Regions from separate parts of the Alteromonas sp. MmMcT2-5 genome, predicted to be linked through region 1. Evidence: predicted binding sites of a transcription regulator. Region 1 holds the regulator's gene; each other region holds the start of a gene.

Region 1 (2,271 bases):
CAATGTTCTCGTTTTGCTTGGCAGCGATATCAGCGATGATCTCAAGAATTCGCTTTTTACTATTACACTGAACCGCACACTCGGTGCGGTCCAGACTTACGATGGCTTGTATATCCATGCTTAATTAACTACTAATGTTTTTTCAGTTTTTCCTTATGCTTGATTACCTGCCGGTCGAGTTTATCAACCATGCTGTCAATCGCCGCATACATGTCGGTATTTTCTGAGGATGCGAATACTTCAGCGCCACTTAAATGAACGGTCGCTTCGGCTTTTTGATTTAATTTTTCAACGTTCAGGATGACATGCACATTAGAAATGTGATCAAAGTGACGTTCAAGTTTGCTGAACTTCGTATCGACATAATTACGCAAAGAGTCGGTGATTTCGACATGATGACCAGTAAGGTTGATTTGCATATTTCGTCTTCCTTATATTATTAAGCCCGATTAAATAAGGCTTTTGCGTTGGTTCGACGGCGGGATCGACAACGATTCCCGGTACTTTGCTATTGTTCGCCGGGCAACTTTAATGCCTTGTTCGGCCAACAATGAAGCAATCTTGCTATCACTTAGCGGCTTGCTAGGCTTTTCAGCGGCCACTAATTTCTTGATCAATGCACGAATCGCTGTAGATGAACATTCACCACCAGACTCTGTTGCAACGTGGCTTGAGAAAAAATACTTCAATTCGAAGATTCCACGTGGCGTATGCATGTACTTTTGCGTTGTCACTCGCGAAATAGTGGATTCGTGCATATCTACCATTTCTGCGACATCATTTAGCACCATTGGTTTCATCATTTCCGGGCCGTGCTCAAAAAAGCCCATTTGCTGCTGCACAATGCAGTTTGCAACCTTCATTAAGGTTTCGTTACGAGATTCAAGGCTCTTTATGAACCACTTAGCCTCTTGCATGTGTGAGCGGATGAATTGTGAATCGCTACTATTCTTGGCACGGCGACTCATTGCAGCGTATTGTTGATTTACGCTTAACTTAGGCAGACTGTCGGGGTTCAGCTCAACCACCCAACGGCCATTTTTCTTGGTTACTGAGACATCAGGAATAACGTACTCAGGCTCTTTAGTAACTAAAGCACTACCTGGGCGAGGATTCAAGGTTTGCAGTAAACGCATTGCCTCGCGTAGCTGATCTTCTTTCAATCGGCTTTTACGCATAAGCGTACGATAGTCTTTGCTGCTCAGTAAGTCAGAGTACTCTTCAATCAGTTGCTTTGCTTCAGCAAGCCACGGTGTGTCTTCTGAAAACTGGCGCAATTGCACCATCAAACATTCTTGTGGAGAGCGTGAGCCAGAACCAATAGGGTCGAACATCTGAATGCGCTTTAGCACACATTCTATTTCGTCCATTTCAATCGGCTCTTCCATATCATCATCGTTAACCGCTTCTAAAATATCATCAAGGGTAACGGTTAAATAACCTGACTCGTCAATAGAGTCGATGATTGCTGTAGCGATTGCGCGATCGGTATCCGAGAAATGGGTAAGGCGCATTTGCCAAAGAAGGTGCTCTTGAATATCTTCAGTAGTCTCACCTTGGAAGATTTGCTCGTCGTCATTGGATGGACCCGGAGCAGGCGAAGATGAAGCAGAGTAGTATTCGTCCCATGTGCTGTCGATTGGCAGCTCATCGGGAAGATCGTTTTTCTCAAGTGCATCGCCGGCTTCTAGTGTGTCACTAGATGCAGAAGCAGTGGCCTCAGAGCCGCTGTCATCGTTGTCGATATTGTTCTTTTCTAGTTGCGGCTCGTCGTTACCTTCTTCAACTTCTAATAGCGGATTAGAATCGAGCGCTTCTTGGATCTCTTGTTGAAGATCAAGTGTAGAAAGCTGCAGCAGTTTAATGGCCTGCTGAAGCTGTGGTGTCATGGTAAGTTGTTGGCTAAATTTTAGCTGTAAAGATGGTTTCATCTACGTCTTATTTAAATGCTCTAAATTGAATATACCAGAGCGAAACTGAAAAATGACAATTCGGTTACATTAACTATAGCCTGAATTGTTCGCCTAGGTATACATCCCTTACTTTTTGATTACTTAAAACCTGTTCCGCCGTTCCTTGCGCAATAAGCTCGCCATGACTCACAATGTACGCCTTTTCACAAACATCCAATGTCTCTCGTACGTTATGGTCCGTGATAAGGATTCCAATACCCCTATCGCGAAGATGTTGTATTATCTTCTTTATATCATTAACTGATATTGGATCAACACCAGCAAATGGTTCGTCTAACAAAATAAATTGCGGTTTTGC
Region 2 (2,271 bases), on a different contig from region 1:
TTAAGCGCGCCATTTATATTGATGTGCACTCTATTAAGCTCTGTGACAACGATATGCTAGAGCGCTTTTCGAAAATTCGCTATATCAACGAATATATCGATAAGAAGAAAAATGAGCTCCGCGCTTATCACCGAGATTACTCCATTGATGAGTCGGATCTGCTAAACAGCCGTCGCCTTACCAACATCGGCACTTTTAGAGCTTATTTAGAGGCATACTTGCGCAAGCACCCGGATATAAACCAAGAACTGACCCTAATGGTTAGGCAGCTACCGCCTAATGAGCTTGGTTTACCTTTAGAAATTTACTGCTTCAGTGCACAAAAGGAATGGGTGAGGTACGAAAAAGTACAGGCGGATATTTTCGACCACGTTATGGCTATGCTGGATTTGTTCGATTTACGCGCTTATCAACGTGATGGACATTTGTCGCTGCTTGCCCATCGCGAACAAAGCGCTTATAGAAATAGTCCCGAAAGCGACAATGCGCCTGAGGATGCTCAGGAGAAGAGCGAACCTAATCGATAAGGCAGTGATGAATAAAGACTTGTTCAAGACGAAAAAAAACCGGCTAAGATAGCCGGTTTTTTTAATGCTTATCGCTTAAGCCAATGCGTAGGCCATCAGTAAGCAAAGTACTAAACCAGTAACGCCAAAAAAACCGTACTCGATTTTTTCCTGCATACCTTCAGCACCTGCTTTAGCAGTCATAAAGCCCATAACGATGCTGCTTAGCCCTAGCGTAAAGGCAATTAGCGCAACACCAAACATAATTGCATTAATCCAATCAGCCATTGTGATAACCCCTTAAAAATATTGGCGGTATTATGCACCAATAAATAAGATTTAACCATGCTTGGATTGGCTTAAATGTACCGCTATTGGTATTAATTGATCTTAGTCAAAACTACTAATTAGTTGGTAATCTCACTAAATAGTGTATTTAGCAGAGCATAAAGAAATCATCAAATATCACTAACCATTTGAAAGATATAGATATTAAATATTGGCAAGGCCATTGCTCTACCTTAGGTATAACAGCGAGTATCGTTAGCGTCTATTTGACAGTGACACTACAACGCATTGCAGTTTGCTTCGAGCACTTTCGTTAACGCGTCACACGTAAATTAAGGAATGAACAATGTCTAAGAAACTATTACTTTCAGTTGCCCTTACCAGTACTTTAATGAGCGGCCACGCATTGGCGCATGACAGCAGCTTTCAAAACAACAGTTGTGACATGGAGCTTGATGGTCATATTCAATATTACCAAGGTGATCTAACGGTACAGATGGACAATGGCTCAGTGATGACGATTGACTCCCATCACAATATGACCATTAACGGCGAACCAGTATCGCTTGACAGCGAACAACAGCGCTGGGTAAGTGAATATTACAACAACATTGATATCGCCATCCCTATGACCTTGAATATCGCCAGTGAAGGGCTGCAAATTGCCAACGTGGCAGTAACTGAAGTCTTTACTGAACTGTTAGGCGGCGATCAAATGGGTGACGATTTTCGTGAACTGTTCGACTCACTTGAAACCAAACTAAACACTTCATTCTATGATGACGCAGGGAATATTCGCGTTGATTCAACTAAATTCGATGAGCCAGGTTGGTTTGACGAAAGCTGGGAGCAAGAATTCGAAGCGCAAATTGAGTCTTTAATCAGTGAGTCTATGGGTAGAATACTTATTGCGGTAGGAACACAAATGTTGTGGGAAGGCGGTGATATGTCTGAGTTTGAGCAAAAGATGGAGCGCTGGAGTGAAGATTTAGAATATCGCTTAGAAAGCCAAGCGGCTGCGCTAGAAGAAAAAGGCGATGCATTGTGTAAGGTACTGAAGAAAGCAGATTATGCCGAAGGCAAAATGCAGGCATCCATATCGGGGCTAGATGACTTGAACCTGCTAGATATTGATCAAGGCAACCACCATGACCACAACGACGAAATGAAAATGTAGTTGGAACATTTAGCGAACTAAACGCGCAAAACGAAACGACTTGCAACGCTAGCCACTCACCTTAGAAAACCGACTGTAACCCAGTCGGTTTTTCATTTTTACAGTTAACGACAACCGCCCTTCAATTAATGTACTCTTAAGCCCTAAACAAAGGGGTATTTAATTGATGACTCAAAATGTAGTAATTAGTGGCTACGGCTGGTTAGCCAGCTATGTGGGCAAAGCACTTTCAGGCAAGGTCAATATTGTTGGCACCACTCGAAGCCAACAGAAACATCTCGCGTTAAAAGACCAAGGTAT
Region 3 (2,271 bases), on a different contig from region 1:
GGTACCGGCAAGAATGGTGACAGGCTACCAGGGCGGAAGCGCACTTAATGACAATGTGCTGCAAATAAGGCAGTACGATGCACATGCGTGGGTGGAAGCATTTATTGATGGTGTATGGATTCGACACGACCCAACGAGTATGGTGGCACCGTCACGCTTAACCTTCGGGCTTGAACTTGCGTTGGAAGAGCTTGGGGAGTCTCGTGAAGCCAGTATTTTGGGCGACCTTAGCAACGCTGCTATTTTTGCAACATTACAAAGCTGGTTTCAACAGCTCGATTACTCGTGGAGTAAATGGGTACTGGGCTTTGACAATACTGCGCAAACCAACATGCTTGAAGAATTACTAGGCTCGCTAACGCCGCAAAAAATGCGAGTTGTATTTCTTTCCGCCATTGGTCTAATTGGGCTTATTTTAGCACTTTATTTTTTACCCAAAACGTATCGCAACACACTGTCGCCCTCACACAGAGTTTTACTAAACGCAATAAAATGCGTTGAAGCTAAAACAGGAAAAGAAAGAGGGAATAAAACCTTGTCCGCCTTTATGAGTGAAGTTAACCCTTTGATAAACGAAGATGCTGCCAAGGCACTAACACTTCTGTGTGAACAATTTGAGCACGAAAAATACGCACACCGAACACAAGAGACAAAAATTTATCCAACCATGAAGCGTCAGTTAAAAATGTTAAAACAGGCATTAAAGTAGGAAATGGTTAAACCGATTGCACCTTAAACACTCACACTCCCCCCTTTTTAGTGCAGGCTAATTAATAGTGCCTTGGCGCAAGCGTCTATCAATACAGCCACGAATTTACACAAGCCATTGTTTTAACTAGCAATAAATAACACATTTAGGTACATTTTGGTTATTGGCACTTTTTTAGCTTTGTACAAATGGATAACAAAAGTACGAAGGCGCTTATACAAGTATTAGTTGCCAACGGGCTTTAGAGTACAAAGGCGTACACATAACCGACGGTTTATTTGTTAGCTACCACAATGCATGAGTTTTGGACAAAGGCGTCCCCAGTTCTTTCTTACGAGAGCGCTGCGGACGCCTTTTTTTGATCTTCTGGAACGCATTGAAACAGTAAACGCCAACACACAGATGACAACTTATTAATAACGACAACGTGAGGTGAAACCATGGCTTATCTTCTCCCCGCTGAGTTTGCAACCAAGATGGTAGATGCAGGCGAAGCCAAAATTTATATGTCTACACGAGATACTCTAATCCGCGCTTATATGGCAGGTGCAATATTGGCCCTTGCCGCTGTTTTTGCCGTTACCATTGCCGTTCAAACCGGCGTATTTCTTCTTGGCGCAGTGTTATTCCCAGTGGGCTTTTGTATGCTCTACCTTATGGGGTTTGACCTATTAACCGGCGTGTTTGTACTTACCCCGCTCGCTTGGCTCGCACAGCGACCTGGCGTCACGCCAAAACAAATTCTACGAAATTGGGGATTAGTATTTTTAGGTAACTTTGGCGGCGCATTAACCGTGGCCTTTATGATGTCGTTTATTTTTACCATGGGGTATAACGTGGATGGCGGTGCCATCGCGACTAAGGTAGCCAGCATTGGCGAAGCTCGTACATTGGGCTACGCAGAACACGGCGTTGCAGGCTGGTTCACCATTTTTATTCGCGGCATGTTGTGTAACTGGATGGTGTCGCTAGGCGTAGTGGGTGCAATGATTTCAACTCACGTTAGCGGAAAAGTACTAGCCATGTGGATGCCAATCATGCTGTTCTTCTTTATGGGTTTTGAGCACTCAGTAGTAAACATGTTCCTTTTCCCATTTGGCCTTATTATGGGCGGCGACTTCTCGGTTATGGACTACTTCATTTGGAACGAGATCCCAACTGCACTTGGAAATCTTGTTGGTGGCCTCGCCTTTACTGGACTAACCCTGTACACCACCCACGTTAAGACGCTACCCAAACGTACTATCCCTGTTGATAAAGCCGCTGCATCGCAAACACTGCCTATTTAATTAAGGCGCTTATCTTAAAGCCATCATGCCTTGTCCCTACAAGACACGTCATGATGGCGTTATCCGTTTCCTTGGAAATAACTAATTGGGCTCATAATTAAATATGCAGGTAAGAAACAATTAAACATGAATGAGCGAGCCGCGTTAAACGCCCCAATTAACCCACCAGCTAACACGCTCAGTGTAAGTGCATTTTCTACAGCCGGCGTTAAAGCGATAAACCAAGATGCATACGCTTTTCATGTTTCTGATAACCCAAATCAAAGCAGCGTT

What was found. Region 1 encodes sigma-54, which starts transcription at its own class of promoters, with help from an activator protein. Its sites were predicted from a motif close to GTTGGCACGNNNNTNGNNT; they were not measured.
Region 2: a site for sigma-54 is predicted at 1,005-1,023, ahead of MHN09_RS17200 (DUF2884 family protein). Genes of this name have one in related genera too.
Region 3: a site for sigma-54 is predicted at 872-890, ahead of MHN09_RS11690 (formate/nitrite transporter family protein). Genes of this name have one in related genera too.

The regions. Positions count from the first base shown of each region.
Region 1 is NZ_JAKRFB010000014.1:58,735-61,005, forward strand. Features, by position in the region: gene ptsN (PTS IIA-like nitrogen regulatory protein PtsN) at 1-118, opposite strand, end outside; gene hpf (ribosome hibernation promoting factor) at 132-419, opposite strand; gene MHN09_RS08370 (RNA polymerase factor sigma-54) at 450-1,931, opposite strand; gene lptB (LPS export ABC transporter ATP-binding protein) at 2,005-2,271, opposite strand, start outside.
Region 2 is NZ_JAKRFB010000051.1:3,686-5,956, forward strand. Features, by position in the region: gene MHN09_RS17190 (mechanosensitive ion channel domain-containing protein) at 1-527, shown strand, start outside; gene MHN09_RS17195 (hypothetical protein) at 603-794, opposite strand; gene MHN09_RS17200 (DUF2884 family protein) at 1,141-1,971, shown strand; gene MHN09_RS17205 (NAD-dependent epimerase/dehydratase family protein) at 2,138-2,271, shown strand, end outside.
Region 3 is NZ_JAKRFB010000024.1:28,193-30,463, forward strand. Features, by position in the region: gene MHN09_RS11685 (DUF3488 and transglutaminase-like domain-containing protein) at 1-709, shown strand, start outside; gene MHN09_RS11690 (formate/nitrite transporter family protein) at 1,150-1,998, shown strand; gene MHN09_RS11695 (protein phosphatase 2C domain-containing protein) at 2,125-2,271, shown strand, end outside.